DNA from 2 places in the Secundilactobacillus paracollinoides genome. Region 1 is predicted to be linked to the other one. Evidence: predicted binding sites of a transcription regulator. Region 1 holds the regulator's gene; the other holds the start of a gene.
The links. Region 1 encodes LexA, which represses DNA repair genes until DNA is damaged. Its sites were predicted from a motif close to CNAACANNTGTTNG; they were not measured.
Positions count from the first base shown of each region.

Region 1 (9,494 bases):
TTTTTTACTCGTCGGCAAGTCGGAAAAATACGGCGGATTGCAGGTGACCACATCAACGCTATCCTTTGGAATCTGATCCGTGATCGTTGCTAAATCTTGATGGTAGACTGTGACTTGTTCTGAAAGGTCGTTTAAAACAACTGAGCGTTCTGCCATATCGGCCAATCTCGCCTGCAATTCCACCATCGCAATTTTTCCCCGAGTACGAGGCGCCATAAACAGACCAACGGCGCCGTTACCGGCACAAAGGTCTACTAACCGCCCCTTTGCAGAGGTTGGCGCCTTCGCAAAGTTCGCCAGCAAAACAGCATCCAGCGAGAATGAAAAGACTTGGCTGCTCTGAATAATTTGTATATCTTGACTGTAGAGCTGATCAATACGTTCCCCAGCAAGAAGTTTGACGTCCCCCAAATAATCACCCATTTCATTGATGTTTGTCGTTATTATCATTATAATATAGGCTATCATTATACAACATTAAAGTAAGTGAGGTTTCACAATGTTCTACTCGTTTTTACGTGTTCTCGTTAGAATCATCCTTTTTGTGGTCAACGGTCATAACCGTTTCATTAACAAGGACCGCTTACCTGAGGGCAACTACATTCTGGTTGGCCCCCATCGGACCTGGTTTGATCCAATTTACTACGCACTGGCAGCCAGTCCAAAAAAATTTAGTTTTATGGCAAAAATTGAACTGTTCAAGAATCCAATTCTCAGTTTTATCCTGCGCCACGCCAATGCGTTCCCAGTTGACCGGAACCATCCAGGCCCTTCCGCCATTAAAACGCCGGTAAAGACGCTTCGCGATAAGGACCTCTCCTTGGTCATGTTTCCCTCTGGTACGCGCCACTCTCAAGAATTGAAAGGTGGCGTGGCCGTCATCGCAAAAATGGCTAAAGTGCCGATCGTGCCAACCGTGTACCAAGGCCCCTTGACGTTCAAGGAACTATTCAGCCGCCACCCAGTAACAGTGTCCTTCGGAGATCCCTTCTATGTGGATCCAAAGCTGAAGTTAAACGAAGAAGGCTTAGCCAAGGTGGAACATCAGATGCAGTCAGCCTTTGATGCCCTGGATAAGGAGATTGATCCGAATTTTCGGTATGTGGATGTGACGAAGTAGAGTGTGGAGCAAGGCGGTTTAGGGGCAGAATGTAACGGACTCTGGCAGAAAATCCCGGGTTTGGATTTTTTGCCAGAGTCCGTTACATGGCCGCCCCGTGCCTTGCGGAACACGTTTCGGCAAAATAAAGAGAGAGCGCAGAGGCCCGCACCACTCAGTTACTAAAAACCAGAAAAGTCCGGGCCTGACTTTTTGGTCAGAGGCCCTTAAACGTTAGCCCCGTGCTGAGACCGGAACACGTTTCGGCAATATACCCGAAAAACCACGTCGCAAGTACTACTCAGCGGTAAAAGAGCTCATTAAAGTTGCAAACTATCACCCTGATATAAAAAAGCTCAGCATATTTTTTTTAGATATGCTGAGCTTTTTTTGTCTAGAAACTGATCAAGTAACGATGAGTTTGTCTGCTACTTCAATTTTTAAAGTCTATTTTTTTCAGTTTCAGTGCTCCCCTGTTTTATAGCCCTTCCGGTTTTCGGAAAAATGAGGGATCCTGCACAAGGGACCCTGGCTTTCTATGCTGCATAGCCTAAACGCGCTCCGGAAAACTGAGGGCTCCTGCGTAAGGGACTCTGGCAAAAATGCCAAACCCAGGCATTTCTGCCAGAGTCCCTTACGCTCCGCCCTCACCCGTTTTCCTCCGCGCTCTCTAATCCAAATGCGCCGTATTCTGCAACCGAATCATATCATAATAGACACCATGCTGCTGCATCAGCTCATCGTTGGTGCCACGCTCCACGATTCTGCCGCGAGATAATACAAGAATCAGATCTGCGTTTTGAATCGTTGATAATCGGTGCGCAATGGCGATCGTTGTTCGGCCTTCACGCATCTGGTTCAGGCTTCGCTGAATCGTTTGCTCCGTTTCGGTGTCAATGTTGGCCGTTGCTTCATCCAAGATTAAGATCTTGGGATCCGTTACCACCGTTCCGGCAAACGAAATGAGTTGTCGCTGGCCGCTCGAATACCCGCTCCCACGTTCAATAACCCGCGAGTCGTACCCCTTTGGCAAGTCCTCAATAAAGTTATCCGCATTGACAAACCGAGCGGCGGCCCGCACTTGCTGGTCGGATAAGGTCTCGTCAAACATACGAATGTTCGAGGCCACCGTGCCATAAAACAAAAACGGTTCCTGGAGAACTAACCCCATCTTTTGCCGCAGTTCTTTCATATCATACTCGCGAATCGAATGGCCATCGATCAACACTTCGCCAGACTGGTACTCATAAAACCGCATTAAAACGTTGATTGTCGATGTTTTGCCGCTCCCCGTTTCACCAACCAGTGCCACCGTCTGTCCCGGTTCAGCCGTGAAAGAGACATCGTTTAGAACCGGATGCTCGCCGTCATAGGCAAACGTCACGTGCTTAAATTCAATTTTGCCATCCGTGATCTGCCGATTTGCGCGGACATTCTGGGTTGGTGCCGCAGTTGGATCGTTTAAAAGCTTGATGACCCGTGACCCCGATACTACCCCGTCTTGGAAGTCACTCAAATTGTCCATCATGGACGTCATTGGGTTATAAAAATTGTCCACGTAAGTAATAAACGCGTAGATCATCCCAGCCGGAACGTAACCGTTCAGACCCTTCACCCCAAATAATCCCAGCACGACCACAACGCCGAGTGCATAGAACAGGTTAATGATGGGACTCAACAGCAGCGCATTGATGCTAATCATTGCCTTTCGTGTGTCAAAATAGGCATTATTTGTGTGGCTGAATTCGTCACTCATCCGTCTTCCCTGACGAAATTGCTGAATCGTACTGACACCCGTAATTGCTTCAGCCAACCGGGAGTTCAGCTCACTTAACCGTTCTCGCATCCGCCGGTATACCCGCGAACTATACCGCTGGTAGTACCAGATAACGATCATCAGCAACGGCATGAAGGTCAGCAGCAACAGGGCCACCGTTTTGTTTAACATAAACATCGCTATCGCACACGAAACGACTGAAAAAAGGGCAACGATCAGGCTGCTGAATAATTGCCAAAACGTGGAAAACGACATCGTATCGTTCGTTAATCGTGAGACTATCGATCCGCTTGGCACCTGGTCAAAGTACCGCATGCCTAAGCGATGCAATTTTGCAAAGATCCGTCGCCGCACGTTTTCTAGCATGTACTCAGCACCCATGCTGTACAGAAAGTCCTGACCAAATTGCATGACCGCTTTAACGATCATCGTAAATAAATACAGTCCCGCAAAGAACCACATGATCTGATAGTTTGCCTTCCCAACTTTAAGGTAGGTGTCCATATAGATTCGGATAATCGTGGGTAAATAAATGTTCACGACACTGACAGCCGCGGCCAGAACAATGGCGCTGATAAAGTGGCGCCAATAGGGTTTCGCAAATCCGATCAGTTTGCCGACGATTCGAAACTGTTCCTTAATGGGCAGTGAGGTCGCCCACGCCGACTTGCGTTTTGTTTTCTTCATCACTCTTCCCCCCTAACCTTTAACTGCAAGGCTTGCCGGTCAAACATTTGCCGGTACCAGCCGTTGCTTGCCATCAAGGACTCATGATCACCACGTTCAACAACGCGGCCGCCATCCATCACAATGATCTCATCAGCATGCATCACCGAACTCAACCGGTGTGCCGCAATAATGGTGGTCTTATGTTGTCGTTCCTGCCGCAGTTGGCCCAGAATTTGGCTTTCCGTCTCGGCATCAACAGCTGACAGGGCATCATCTAAAATCAGGAGTTCCGGATCGATCATCAACGCGCGGGCAACCGCCAATCGCTGACGCTGACCACCAGAAAGCGAAATCCCATCTTCACCGACCTGCGTGTCATAGCCGTCCGGAAACTGGCTGATCTGGTGCGCCAGGTCGCTCTTTTCAGCAGCGGTTTCAACTTCTGCCATCGACGCGTCAGGGCGCGCAAAGGCAATGTTTTCTCGAACTGAATCAGAAAACATAAAACTGTCTTGCGGCACGTACCCAATCGCTGGCAAGTACGCATCTAACTGGTAATCGCGAACATCGTCACCGGCCATGATGATCCGGCCCTGGTAGTGTTCAAACTGTCGCAAGATCAACCGCATAATGGTGGACTTTCCAGAGCCGACCCGGCCAACGATTCCAAGTGTCTGCCCCTCTTTTACCGTAAAGGCTACATCGGTTAAACTCGGATGGTCATCACCTGGATATTGAAACTGTTGAATATCAAACGTTAAATCGCCCTGAGGCGCAGTTTGCCGCCCACTTTCACCGTCGCTCACTGCCGGGACTTCGTTCAATAAATGCATCACACGGTCATAACTGGCATTCCCACGTTCAAGTGTGTTAAACAGCATTCCAACTGCAAAAATCGGCCAGACCATCATGGCCAGATAGGTGATAAACGTCACGAGATTTCCAATCGTAATCGTCCCGTGAACGACAAGTGACCCGCCAATCACAATGGTTGCAACGTATGCCAGCGCAATGATCAGTGTTGTCAATGGATCAAACATGGCGTCTAATCGGTTCACCCGCCGATTCACGTTGATGGTTTCATCCACCTGATGATTAAAGTCAGCCATATCTTCTCGCTCTTGGCCTAAACTTTTAATAACCTTGATACCCGTAATACTTTCCTGGGCTTTGTTGTTGAGTCGTGAAAACGCAGCTTGTGACTCCCGAAAGGCAATGTTCATCTTTTGGCCAAGATAAAATGCCATGACTGCCAATAGCGGAAATGGCAGGACCGCAATTAAGGTCAAGCGCCAATTAACCAGTGTCATCATTGCAATTAGCGTTGTGCCACCAGTAATGATGGAATCCGCAAACTGTAAAATCCCACCACCAGCAACCCGTTGAATTGCCTGCAAGTCGTTGGTTGCACGGGCCATCAGATCTCCCGTACGGTATTTTTGATAAAATGTTTGGTCCATCACCATGTAATGTTTAAATAGCCGCGTCCGCAGCAAGCGTTCAAGTTCAGCCGCAGCACCCCAGATAGCGGTCCGCCACATGTAGCGGGTCACGTACTGGCCAATGGCTGCCACTACAAGAATAGCTAAATAGATGAGTAATCGCCGCACCGTCAGCCGATGGTCGTTGATGGCGTCGACCACCATCCCGATCAATCGTGGCGGAATAATCGCAAATAAAGCGGTCAACAGTAACCCTAAAACGCCAATTAAGTATGTCCGACGCTCCCGCTTAAAATACCACCCTAGTTTTCGAAAAATACCCCTGGTGTTCTTTCTTACCTCTCATTTCCAATAATCACTTGACTCACATAGAACTAGCGTATCACAGTCTTTAAAAATATACTTAAACAACATCTTGACCCTATCCTGTTAAAAAATAGCAGCCTTTTAAACGCAAACAACTTTAAAACTGTTAATTCTGGAAACTACTAGCCCTTGATAACCTAGGCATGAAACAAAGACGCAATCGGCAATATAAGGCACCTAACACCAAAATCCAACTTGGGTCGGGATTTCAATCTTAGGTGCCATAGACGCTGCGCGAAAATTTTTTCCCGCGTCCAAAATAAAGAGTCAGGACCCGAATACCGGTCCTGACTCAATTATCGACTTATTTTTTACTTGTGTCTTGTTGTTTCATGCTGTTCATCATCTGACGCAGCTTCTTTTCAGACGGGCGTTGTCCCATCTGCATCATCATCGTCCGAAGTTGATCTTCGTTAAATGGCGGGTTTTCTTTGATGTACTTTTCCATGTAGCGCCGTGCGCCAAATAACCCACCGGCAAGACCAACGATCAGTGCGATTGCAACGATCAATATCCAAATACCAGTTGACAAGCGGATGTGCCTCCTTTTTTAAAACTTCCTTAAACAATATTACACAATTCCGCCTGAAATGAAAAGCGGTTCTGGAAAGTTCTCAAAATTTAGTCACGTAAGCCCTTTTTGCGTTGGATTTTTTGGACCTTTTCCGGTGTGACTTCTTTACCCGCCTTATCGAAAACCCGAACCATTTCGATCTGACTCTTAAAGGATTCACGGAACTTCTCTAAATAGCGTTTTCGTAGTTTTTTGCGTTCGATTTCTTCAACTTCAGTAAGCTCGTCTTCCTTGGCCTTCTTAGCCAACTCATTGATCCGAGCAATTAATTTTTTCATTTCATCATCTGCCATATGATCACTCCTTACACGCAGTTTCATATTCTACCAGCATTTGACCGATTTAACAATTGAAATGCCCCCCGATTCTGCCAGAAGTTAACCGTATTTGCCATAACCGAACGTTTGTTTGAAGTTGAATGGGTTTCATGGTACAATAAACACAATAAAACAACGAACTTTCGAGGTAAACTCATGACAAAATCTTCAGAGACAAAACAACTCTCCATTTTGCAATATATTTATGACCAAACACAGGAACACGGATACCCGCCGACCGTTAGAGAAATCGGGGAAGCTGTTGGCCTTAGCTCAACATCGACCGTCCACGGCCACATTGCCCGCCTCACCAAAAAGGGGTACCTCATTAAAGACCCGACCAAGCCCCGGGCACTAGAAGTCACCGATATGGGGATCGACGCACTAGGTATCCAACTGACCCCAACAAAGATTCCAGTGCTTGGTACCGTTACTGCTGGACAGCTAATCTTGGCCGTCCAAGAAGCAGTGGACTACTTCCCCATTCCTGACGAACTTGAAGACGAGGCCAGTGACCTCTTTATGCTGACGATTCGCGGGGAGTCAATGATCAACGATGCTATTTTAAATGGCGATAAGGTCATCGTTAAAAAACAATCAGGCGCAGATAATGGCGACATTGTCATCGCCATGACTGAGGATAATGAAGCGACCTGCAAGCGGTTCTACAAAGAAAAGAATTACTACCGTCTGCAACCGGCAAACGACACCATGGCGCCCATTATTTTGGACAGTGTCACCATTTTGGGTAAGGTCATTGGCGTTTATCGTGACCACATTCAATAAATTGACTTACACCTTAAAAAGACCCTAGCCATCGTTTGACGGCTAGAGTCTTTTTTACTGTCTTAATTATGCTTGCCGATCAACGTACTGGCGCTGGTCATGCCTGATGCCGGTCAACACGAATCTGGCATCATCAGCTCGGGTATCTAACAACACGTCATGCGCGGGCAACTGCTGCTGAAATTGTTGTTCGTATGCTGCCACGGAACATTCACGACGCTGTTTAAAGTAGGCGTCAAACCAATTCCGCAAGTTTAACTGTGGCGTATCCTGAACCAACGTACCGCTATAGAACTCACCCTCAGCACCGGAACCATAGCTGAATAACCCGATCCGGTCGCCCGCCGTTAATTCAGCATTAGCGAGTAACGAGATTAAACTTAAATATAATGACCCTGTGTAGAGATTACCGACCCGCCGGTTATAGGCACGACTCGCTTCAAAGTTTGCCTTTAATATTGCTTGTTGTTGCTCACTAGCCTCAGGCAAGACTGCTCGTAACCCCTTCAATCCCATCTTTGTAAATGGCAAATGATAGGTCAGTGCTGTAAAGTCCGCAATCGTTCGGCCAGTTTGTGCACAGTAGTCGTGGAAGACCGCCTTGAAAAAATCGACATAAATGTTTTCCGAATAACGTCCATCTACTAGGGCTTCCGTCCGGTATAATGGCCGCCAAAAGTCCATGACGTCTTCAGAACGAAAACTAGTCGCATCATCAAGCGCCAAAATTTGTGGGTCAGCCGCAATCGTCATGGCCACTGCCCCACCACCCTGGGTCACTTCACCAGGCGTATTTAAACCGTAACGCGCAATGTCGGCGCCAATAACGAGCACTTGTTTATCCGGATTGGCCCGGACGAAATCCTTGGCTGTTTGCACACCAAAGGTCGCCCCATAACAAGCCTGCTTGACCTCAATCGCTCTGATCTGGTCTGGCAGCTGTAACAACCGTTTCACATACATCGCTGCCGATTTTGAATGGTCAATACCCGACTCCGTGCCAAAAATCACCATTGCGATCTTATCGCGATTATCGTCTGTTATGATCTGGCTGGCTGCACTCGCCGCCATAGTCACAACATCTTGGGTAACTGGAATCACAACCTGCTCACTCTGGCCGATCCCAATGAGATACTTATTGGGATCTTCATTGCGGGCCTGCGCCAACGCTGTCAGGTCTAAATACTGGTTTGGGGCATAAAAGCCAATCTGATCAATTCCTACTTGCATGTTCTGTGCTCCTTTAATCTAATTGTCCATATCCTAAATAATGATAATTATAATCCATTCCGTGCGTATAAAGCGCAAATGCTGCCTCTCGTTCATCCGCAAATGTCACAACTATGGCTGGGGTCGCCCATGACGAATACCCCCAAAACACGGTGTCATCATAATCGTAGCTGTCATTGGGCCGCCGATGAAAGCCCTGGGTGACATCCCAAACGGTCCCGTGGGTGCGCACCCAGTCTTCAGCCAGACCAGCCTTAACTTCTAATAATTGCTCTGAATTATCATTGACCAGCGTGTATAACCGACGCCAATCAATTTGCCAGTCATGCAAGTGCGGCCTATCCTGTGAGTTGCTATATACAGATGACTGTGAGATTACGTTTAATTGAATTGGTGTTAACTCTGAAAACCGCATTCGTTTTCCTCCCGAATCGCGACTTGTAATGTCAGCTCACCATGCTAGAATAACTTTAACACTTAATGTGAGGATGTGTCCTGTGAGACTTCTAACTTCAAACACTTATAATATTTTAATTGCTGTTTTAATCATCGTCTGCGGGCTAGTTGGTGCGCACTATGTAGAACAGTCTTCACTGCGGCACTGGTTGCGCGCGTTATCGCTTGTAGCTGCCGTCTTCCTTGTTTTTATCGGAGCGGTTTGGCTTGGATTAGTTGTGACCTACAACGGGTTTAACCCCATCGTCAATTAAACAAGTGTCAGACTTTAATCCAAATCACTTGTTAATGAAAGCGTCATTATATTAAATTTAGAGTGTGTGTAGCGATTACACAACCAATTTGAGAATGTTGAGGTGTTCAATTTAAAAAGTACAAAAGTACGTGTCATTGCTAACGGTGGCCTAACTGGCGACACTGTTAACCAACTTACCAATGAATTATCAAAGTTTACCTTTAAGATTATGCTCAAGTATAACGGTACCACCACTATCGCTAACAGCAGTTTGGGTGTCATGAGTCTGGGTGTTCCAGCTGATGCCGAAGTTGAGATCAGCGTTGAAGGTGACGATGCGCAGCTACAAGAAGTCATCACGGCATTAACTGACAAGCAATTCGTCAAGACACTTTAAGCACTCGCATTCGCTAACCGTATTGGAGGGATCACGTTGAATCAATACACTATTAACTTTAGTAATCGTGTGACGCACGAAACGGTCACCATTTCGTACAAGATTATTTTGGCCGATCCCGAAGAACACAAAAGTATCACCCAAGT
Region 1 is NZ_CP014912.1:2,543,466-2,552,959, reverse strand. It holds gene AYR61_RS11125 (tRNA1(Val) (adenine(37)-N6)-methyltransferase) at 1-411, opposite strand, end outside; gene AYR61_RS11120 (lysophospholipid acyltransferase family protein) at 500-1,120, shown strand; gene AYR61_RS11115 (ABC transporter ATP-binding protein) at 1,770-3,563, opposite strand; gene AYR61_RS11110 (ABC transporter ATP-binding protein) at 3,563-5,305, opposite strand; gene AYR61_RS11105 (YneF family protein) at 5,658-5,891, opposite strand; gene AYR61_RS11100 (DUF896 domain-containing protein) at 5,975-6,220, opposite strand; gene lexA (transcriptional repressor LexA) at 6,401-7,030, shown strand; gene AYR61_RS11090 (hydroxymethylglutaryl-CoA synthase) at 7,097-8,260, opposite strand; gene AYR61_RS11085 (hypothetical protein) at 8,274-8,675, opposite strand; gene AYR61_RS15210 (hypothetical protein) at 8,758-8,970, shown strand; gene AYR61_RS11080 (HPr family phosphocarrier protein) at 9,073-9,348, shown strand; gene AYR61_RS11075 (hypothetical protein) at 9,385-9,494, shown strand, end outside.

Region 2 (9,494 bases), 1.1 Mb from region 1:
GGTTCGCCAAATGGCGGCAACACAGGGATTATTTATCGGCAGTTCCAGCGGTGCAGCCTTGGCGGCCAGCCTGAAGGTTGCCGAAGAACTACCAGCTAACAGCACCATCGTGACCGTTTTCCCAGACAGCAGTGAACGGTACATGAGCGAGCATATTTACGAAAAAGAAGCTTAATAGTCAAAAAATGGAGGATGACCTTATGAAATTTGAAACGAAATTATTACACGGTGGTATCAGTGAAGATGCAGAAACAGGCGCAACGTCGATTCCAATCTACATGGCCTCAACGTTTCATCAGCAAAAAATCGGTGAAAACAAGTACGAATACTCCCGGACAGGCAACCCAACTCGGGACGCTGTGGAAGCCTTGATTGCCGACCTTGAAGGCGGCACTGCCGGTTTTGCGTTCGCTTCCGGGTCAGCCGCTATTGATACAGTTTTCTCCATGTTCTCGGCGGGCGACCACTTCATCGTTGGTAACGATGTGTACGGTGGCACGTTCCGCCTGATCGATAGCGTCCTGAAGCGCTTTGGCATGACTTTTACGGTAGTCGATACTCGCGATCTTAACGCGGTGGAAGCTGCCATCACCCCAGCAACGAAGGCCATTTATCTGGAAACCCCAACGAACCCGTTGTTGAAGGTGACGGACATTGCCGCGGTCGCAAAAATTGCGAAGAACCACGAACTCCTGAGCATTATTGATAACACCTTCTCATCCCCATATGTTCAGCGACCGTTGGAACTGGGCGTGGATATCGTTTTACACAGCGCATCGAAGTACCTTGGCGGCCATTCTGACGTCATCGCCGGCGTTGTGGTTGTTCGTGATCCAGAACTCGCAGAACGGATCGGGTACCTGCAAAACGCCATCGGCAGCATCCTGGCACCGCAGGAATCCTGGTTGCTGCAACGCGGGATGAAGACGCTGGCCATCCGGATGCAGGCGCACCTCGCTAACGCCCAGAAGGTCTTTGACCACCTCAGCGACCAGCCATCCGTTGCGAAGATCTACTACCCAGGCGACCCGAACAATCCCGATTATGAAGTAGCAAAAAAGCAGATGCACGGGTTTGGTGCCATGATCTCGTTTGAACTGCAACCAGGGTTAGATCCAAAGAAGTTCGTGGAAAACTTGCAGGTTATCACGTTAGCTGAGAGTCTGGGCGCTCTGGAAAGCCTGATTGAGATTCCAGCACTGATGACGCACGGGGCCATCCCACGTGAGATTCGGTTGGAAAACGGTATCAAGGATGAGCTCATTCGCTTGTCGGTCGGCATCGAAGACAGCAATGATCTTTTGGCTGACCTTGACCGCGGGTTTACCAGCGTCCAACAGGGGAAAGACCATGTTACAGACAGCACGCGCCATTCTTAAGCGTGACCCCGCAGCGCACAGCCTGTGGGAAGTGCTGCTGACCTATCCGGGACTGCACGCGTTGTTCTGGCACCGAATCGCTCATTTTCTAGCGGGGCACGGCCGCTACATTCTGGCAGCGCTGGTCAGTCGGTATTGCACGCACCGGACTGGCGTGATCATTGCGCCGGAAGCGCAGATCGGTAAACGGGTGTTTATCGACCACGGCACCGGCGTGGTGATCGGTGCTACGGCCATCGTGGAAGACGATGTCACGATTCTGCACGGCGTCACGCTGGGCGCACGTGATAGTGAGGTTGACGGCAGACGGCACCCAATCGTTCGGCAAGGCGCATTCATTGGCGCTAACGCCCAGATACTCGGTCCCATTTCGGTGGGTCGACGCAGTAAGGTCGGTGCCGGCGCAGTCGTTTTAAAGGATGTGCCGGACAACATGACCGCCGTGGGTAATCCCGCTCGACTCGTCACCCATAAACGCACGGGATGGGTGACTTACCGGTACAGCGAGATGATCGTTGGTCAGCGGATGGAAGGGTAGTTTGAGTTGCGTTAGTGAAGTGCGCGACAGAAACGATTATATATGAAGAAAAGTTCGCAGTCTTGTTGGCTGCGGACTTTTTGATTGGTTAAACAAGGCACTTAATACTGCCAAAGTACATTTTTGAGCTTGTACCAGAAATGATTGTAAATTCTTATAATGACATCAAACTGTAATCGTTTCCAACACCAGTTCAAGATATAATAGGGGCAAATATAGCAGGTGACGGACAGCCAGAATTGTTTTGATCGTTAGTAGGGTCACTTGTCAGCGAATAGCGGGCAAGAATGGATAACACATAAAACAAACGCGGGGGTGCGCTTATGGTAAATCTGTTGGATCAGCAACCTTTGGTAATTGATGGCGGCATGGCGACCGAGTTAAGCAAACAGGGGATCGACACGACGAGTCCCCTCTGGTCGGCGATGGCAGCGGCTAAATTTCCCAATGCAGTACAGGGGGTTCACCGTCAGTACTTTGAAGCTGGTGCTAGTGTTGCGACAACGGATAGTTTTGTAGCGAGTATCCCAACCTTAGTCAACGCAGGGATGTCCTTGACAGATGCCCGCCACTTGGTGCGAGCAACCGTTAAATTAGCAAAACGGGCTCGGGATGCCTATCGAGCAGACAGCGGAAGCGAACGGCCGCTACTGATTGCTGGCGGCGTTGGTCCGTATGCGGAATACAGTGATGATCCAAGCAAGTCAGTCGGCAATTACGCGCTAACGATACCGGAATATCAGCGATTTCACCGGGAGCGGATGCAGTTATTGGCAGCGGCCGGCGTGGATCTATTTGCGTTTGAAACGCAACCGAACTTTACTGAAACACAGGCGTTAACGGAACTGCTGGAGTGTGAATTTCCTGATAAAACGGCCTGGCTATCGTTTAGTGTGGACGACCAGGGCAACCTATGGGATGGTACGCCGTTGTGGGAAGCCGTATCCTACTTTGAACCGCACCCACAGATCGAAGCTATCGGTGTTAATTGTTTGGCGCCAGACGATATTTTAGACATGGTGGCAACAATCAAACAGGTGACGACAAAACCAATTATTGTGTATCCCAACAACGGGGCGGTCTTTGACGCAGAGACGCAAACCTGGTCAGTGGATGATCAGACACCGACGCTCGCATCCCTTGCGCCACAGTGGTTAGCGGCCGGTGTCAGCATCATTGGCGGTTGCTGCGGCACAACGCCTGACGACATTCACTCATTAGCGCGTGTCGTTAATAAAACATCAGTTAAATAATCAACAAATGTTCCTTATAATGTTTGATAAATCCAGAATCGACAATTCTTGAATCTGGTGACGAACTGGGTAGAATGAGGGTACTAAATGACAAAGGAGTGAGTCACGATGTACCCTGAAAACGGCCTTGTTGCAGATTTTGAACTGGTATTTCAACGACGTCACAGTAACGCTCAGGAACAGGTTAGTCAGCAGTTAGCACTTCTCTCCACGCAACCAGTTAGTCGATGGACAACGCCGTTAAGCTGTGTTTATCTATTAGGGGGTTCGGATGGTATCCGAGCTGCCATCCAGGATGAACTCACCTTAGAAAACAGGGTGCCAGACTTTACTGGTATGGACAGCGTGGCTGAATACTTTGAAGATAAATTTGATGAGGTCACTGCGATGCGGCATAGTCAGTGGCACGGTCGGCTTGAGACAGACGTTGCTGAGGTTACCAGGCAGCACGCGCGCCACTTGCCCATTCTGCTCAGCGACGTGTTCTATATGTGGGGCATGGGTTATGAGCAGGGGTACCGGTTTACGGTCATCTACAATGCGTGGCTGCTGCGCAAGTATAGTGGGAAAACGGCAATCACGCCTTACTCCCCCGTGTTCTTTAAACGGGTGCACGATGATGCGATCGATATGATGTGCGAATTGATTGAAAATGACAGTGAATTGGATGATCTGCTGTGTGCAATCAGTGAAAATTTAGCAATTAAGACACCAAGTTTTAATGAATAGCGTCCAAAACGCCTCGTCGAATTGACGGGCGTTTTTTTGATGTCAAAAGAATCGTTTATTGAGGATGAGTCAGTGCACTGATTTCAGTGAGTGCCGTCACTATTTCCGGATTTTTGAGTCATGGCATTAAAAAAATTAACTTGACCAGAACGAACGCATGTTTGTATAATAGGGTTAACCAAACAAACGTTCGAGGCGAGCATCATGGATATTAACTACGACAATGAGCCACATGGGGTGTTTTTTCTCATTGACAATAAGTCCTTTTACGCCAGCGTTGAAGCGAGTATGCGTGGGTTAAATCCACTGGAAGTCCCGTTAGTCGTGATGAGTGAACAGGAAAATACCAATGGCGGGTTGATCTTGGCCACGTCACCGGAGGCTAAGAAACGCTACCACCTGCAGGCCAATGTTTCACGTCAGCACGATCTGCCGACAGATCCGGCCTTAATGGTCGTCCCGCCACGGATGAATTTATACATCAAACGTAATTTACAAATTAATGATATTTTTCGCCGATTTGTTGCCGATGAGGATCTGCTGCCCTATTCAATCGATGAATCGATTCTGGACATGACCCATTCTTGGCGCTTATTTGGTGATAGTCCAGAAGCAGTTGCCCGAAAGATTCAGTTGACCGTTCGACAAGAACTTGGACTGTACACCACCATTGGCATTGGTGAAAATCCCGTCCAGGCGAAGATTGCCCTGGACATTTACGCGAAACACAACCGTGATTTAGTGGGTGAGATTACGTACGACACGGTTGATCAGACGATTTGGCCGATCAAGAACATGACGGATGTATGGAGTATTGGCCACCGCACGGAAAAACATCTGAACCGGCTAGGCATCCATAGTATGTGGGACCTTGCCCACTATGATCCGTTTGCGCTGAATCAGGAAATGGGGTTGATCGGGATGCAACTGTTTGCGTTAGCCTGGGGCATCGACCACTCGCAACTTCGGGAGCGTCGCGGTCCAAAAGAGGCCAGTATTGGTAACTCGCAGGTGTTGCCGCGTGATTACCAAACGCAGGCGGAGATCGAGACCGTCATCAAGGAAATCGGTGAGCAGGTGGCATCGCGATTACGGCACCATCGCAAGCAGACCAGCTGCATTTCACTGGCGATTGGGTTTTCTTATGCTGCCAGTGAGGCGGACGGTCGCAGCGGGTTTCACCAGGCTAAACGCATTGAACCGACCGACCGGAATCACGATATTGTGGCGATCCTGATCAGTATGTTTCGATATCAGTGGGAGGGTCAAACGATCCGCAACATTGCGGTGTACACAAGTCGGTTGAACAGTAAGCAAAGTCAGCAGCTGACCTTTTTTGAACCGCCAAGGCCACAAATTAGGCGTGATCAAAGCGACCATCTCGTTGACCAGATTCGTGACCGATTTGGGTTTACGAAACTTGTCTATGCCAGCAGCCTCTTGAAAGGGGGAACCGCGATTGAGCGTGCCTCACTTGTCGGTGGTCATAACGGCGGTAATGCCTATGCCTAGTGATCTCAAACTGATTACCGAACGCATCGACCACCTGTTTAAACGTAAAATGCAAACGCGTTATTGGCTAATGGTGACCGACGACGTCTACGATAAAACGTACAATTTCTTTTTTAATTTCCAAAAAAAGGGTCAACGATTACGCTCTGTCCCGCTACACACTGTTTCGAACTACGACCTCGGCTACCTCGAACGCCTTATTACCGGCCTGCGCAAGCACACGCAGCTGACCATTGAGTACGTGGGTTTCACGGGGCAGCGGTGGCCCGTCAGTCAGCGCATCATTCAACGAAAGAAGGAAGCCGATGAATAAGCCAGCACCCTACGACCCAGCGCGGGTCCAACTGTTTTTTGACCGTTACTATAAAGACCGCGGCGTTGTAAAGTGGCAGGGGTTCTACCTGTCAGACCACACGGCAGCCCTGAAGAAACAGGCCGCGCAGGAGGCCAAGACCTACCCAGCAAAGCCCAAGCAGACCATGGAAACGATATCGAGCCTGTTAGCGGACGCGTTTGCGAACGGCAACGTGGTCAGTATTCAGCTCAATAATCTAGACGTAAACGGTGAGTACCACCCCGATGTTGTGGGCCGATTGGCCGGGTATCAGGATGAGATGATCTATATGAATGAGAAGGCACCAATGATGATTTCGGAGATTCGGCATGTAGAAATAGAGCGTGGAGGAAAACGGTAGGAAGCGGAGTGTAAGCTAACTCTGGCGGAAATGCCCGAACCTGGCATTTTCGCCAGAGTTGGCTTACACTCCGCTTTCTGTTTTCCGGAGCGCGTTTCGGCTCAAGGACAGAGGACCACACAGAAATGCCTGACCCTGGCATTTTCGCCAGAGTTGGCTTACACTCCGCTTTCTGTTTTCCGGAGCGCGTTTCCGCTATGATGCCTAGAAAACGAAGCTTTAATAATTGAGACAAAAACACCTGTCTATGAACAGCCAACTCGGCAGTTCATAAGCAGGTGTTTTTAATTTAATCACCACTCAAATATGCAACCGCCGCCGTCCCAGCAGCCTTCGCCGCAATGATCAGCGCGGCTTCATTCATCATAAAGTCAGGACTATGATGCGGGTGGTTAGCGCCGTCCGCAGTTTGACAACCGACGTAGAAGAAACAGCTAGGTGTGTCTTGCGCAAAGTAGGCGAAATCCTCAGAAGGGTCTTGTGGACCGCAGTCAAACACAGTGGTGATCTCCGGAATCTTGGCAGCCTTAATGCTGTCGGTCACCTGAGTCGTCAGAGCGGGATCATTGACCAGTACCGGATAGTTGTCGTCGTAGTCAATATCCGCGCTCACCCCGAACATCGTTTCAACGCCGTGCGCAATTTGTTCGATCTGGTTGCGCACGGTTGTCCGCGTCGACTCCTTCATTACCCGAACGTCGCCCTTGAGCGTGACGCTTTCCTTGATGGCGTTGTACGAGCCGGCACCGTCAAAGGAACCAATCGTCACACTAGCGGTATCAAAGGGATCAATACGCCGGGAAACGACCGTCTGCACCGCCGTTACAAAATAGCTGCCAGCAACAATGGCGTCGTTTGACAGGTGCGGCATTGACGCGTGGCCACCCTTGCCCGTAAAGGTGATGGTGAAGTTTGCCCGGCCAGTCTGGGTCTCATTCAGGTGGTAGCCTATGGAACCGGTAGGCATTGAGCTCATGACGTGCAGGCCGATCACGTTAGCCACGCCGTTGAGGACGCCGGCTGCCAGCATGCCCTTAGCACCACCTGGGGAGACTTCCTCAGCGTTTTGGTGAACGATGCGGATACTGCCGTGCAGCTGATCCTTTAGTTCAATCAACGCCTTAGCAAGCACCATCAGATAAGCGGTGTGGCCATCGTGGCCACAGGCATGCATGACGCCCGGGTTAACTGATTTAAAGGGCAGGTCGTTGTCCTCTTGAACTGCCAGAGCGTCAAAGTCGGCGCGTAAGGCGAGCTTAGGCCCCGTCTTGCCGCTGTCGATGTCCACGGCGAACCCGTAACCTTCGCCATAGTCGGTAATTTTACAATCGAGATCCTTGTAGAAGGCTTTAATATATTCTGCGGTTTCCTTTTCATGAAACGACAATTCAGGGTGTTGGTGAAGATGTCGGCGGATGTCGATCATCGTCTGTTTGTTTGCGTCTAATTTAGCCATGAGGTCAGTTTGTACTGTCATGTGATCAGTCCTTTCATTTTTGTTTGGCGGCCCAGCGCTTAATGACCGGCCGGAGTTTGCTGAAAAACGCTTCAGCAATCAAGAAGCCCACCGCCAGTGACATGGCGATGGTGAGCGTCTTCAGCAGATTTTGCAACGCGGTGTTGTCCTGACCCAACGTGAAGCCCTTCATGCTGAGAAAAATAATGGCTCCGGGCACGAGTGAGACAAGGCAGGGGATGTACAGCACGTTAACGGGTGCGCGCACAACGATTGCTGCGACGTTTGCCAGTACGCCAATGGTGATCGCAGCCAGCAGGTTTGGCAAAATAACGTTACTGGTCGCATCCTGTACCAGCAGGTAAACGACCCAGGCGAGTGCACCTGTCAAGCCGGCAGGGAGCAGTGTTCGGCGCGGTACGTTTGTGATGACGCCGAAGCCAACGGTGGAGAGAAAGCTGAAAATAAACCCAACTAGAATTTCCATGCTACAGCCTTCCCGTTAAAAATGACCCAGTAAACTCCCGATGATCACGCCAGCACCAATTGCACAGGCGGTCATCGTGGCGTCCACCGCACGCACCATACCGGAGATGGTGTGGCGACCAATAATTTCTCGCAGCGAGTTGGTGATGGCAACGCCTGGCACTAACGGCATAAGTGCACTCACGATGATGCTTTGCGCACTGGTGGCAATGCCGATTCCCTGCAGACTAGCGGCTAACAGGCCAATGACGAGGCCGCCGATACCCATACTAAAGTAGGGCGTGACAACGACGCGACCGGCCCACTGAGCCGTGAGGTAGCCGATGATACCGACAAAGAACGCCAGTGTCAGGTCCTGCCATGTGGCCTGGAACAGCAGCATCGGTGCCACAGAGACCAGACCGGCACCGAGGATCTTCTCCGGCCAGTTAAAGTTGATAACCGCGTGGTCGATTCGCTCGATGCCTGTTTTAAGCTGTTCAAACGTGATCTGATTAGCGGTGAACTGACGAGAAAGGGTGTTGATCTCATCCACTTTTTGCAAATTAAAGTCGCAGGTGCGCACCTTGACGAGGTGGGTGGTCGGATTATGATTAGAATCAACAAAAATAGCGGTCATTTCGGCGTGGCAGCTGATGTCGATTCCCGCTGCTCGGCCAATGTACTCGACGGTGGATTCGACCCGTGCAGTTTCAGCCCCGCTTTCGAGCAGAATTTTGCCAGCGTGGCCGCAAAGCTCAATGATGTTCCGTTCTGTATCAGAATCCACAGGCGCGCCTTCTTTTGTTTTATAAGATTGGTATTAAAATTAGTATAAGCTTGAATACTTGAGGGCGTCAACTACCTGAAAGTCACAAAAAATAAGCATTCCCAGTGATACAGGAGTGCTCATTTTTGGTTATTTGTAATTGCGTTAGTCTGGATCGGCTAATGATTTACCGCTAGTAATGTGTTTGAACCCGCTAAAAGCAGCGTCGATGGTCTGGAACTCGTCATCGCTTAAGGCAACAGCCATGGCCTTAGCGTTAGCAGCCACTTGTTCCGGCTTCTTAGCACCAGGAATCACCACGCTGATCAGTGGGTTCTTGATGTACCAAGCCAGAATCGTTTGGGCAACTGTGGCATCGTGGGCTTCAGCGATTGGGCGAACCTTATCGACAGCGGCCAAAATGTCGCTGTAACGTGGTTCCTGGAAGTCGTCCATTTGGCTGCGAATGTCATCTTGCGGGAAGTGAACATCCTTAGTGTACTTACCCGTCAACAGGCCGGAAGCCAGCGGGAAGTAAGGCACGAAACTGATGTTGTTTTCCTTAAAATAAGGTAACATGTCGGCACCATGATCCTGGTGGAGGAGGCTGAATTCGTCCTCAACAACATCAAGGTAGCCGTCCGCGTTGGCGTCTTTGATCTGGTCAAGACTAAAGTTGGAGACACCGATGGCACGAA
Region 2 is NZ_CP014912.1:1,446,541-1,456,034, forward strand. It holds gene AYR61_RS06050 (PLP-dependent cysteine synthase family protein) at 1-175, shown strand, start outside; gene AYR61_RS06055 (trans-sulfuration enzyme family protein) at 201-1,379, shown strand; gene epsC (serine O-acetyltransferase EpsC) at 1,351-1,917, shown strand; gene mmuM (homocysteine S-methyltransferase) at 2,241-3,170, shown strand; gene AYR61_RS06070 (hypothetical protein) at 3,279-3,899, shown strand; gene AYR61_RS06075 (Y-family DNA polymerase) at 4,104-5,411, shown strand; gene AYR61_RS06080 (hypothetical protein) at 5,404-5,724, shown strand; gene AYR61_RS06085 (hypothetical protein) at 5,717-6,106, shown strand; gene AYR61_RS06090 (amidohydrolase) at 6,396-7,583, opposite strand; gene AYR61_RS06095 (threonine/serine exporter family protein) at 7,597-8,049, opposite strand; gene AYR61_RS06100 (threonine/serine exporter family protein) at 8,065-8,817, opposite strand; gene AYR61_RS06105 (aldo/keto reductase) at 8,962-9,494, opposite strand, start outside.
Region 2: a site for LexA is predicted at 4,079-4,092, ahead of AYR61_RS06075 (Y-family DNA polymerase). Genes of this name have one in related genera too.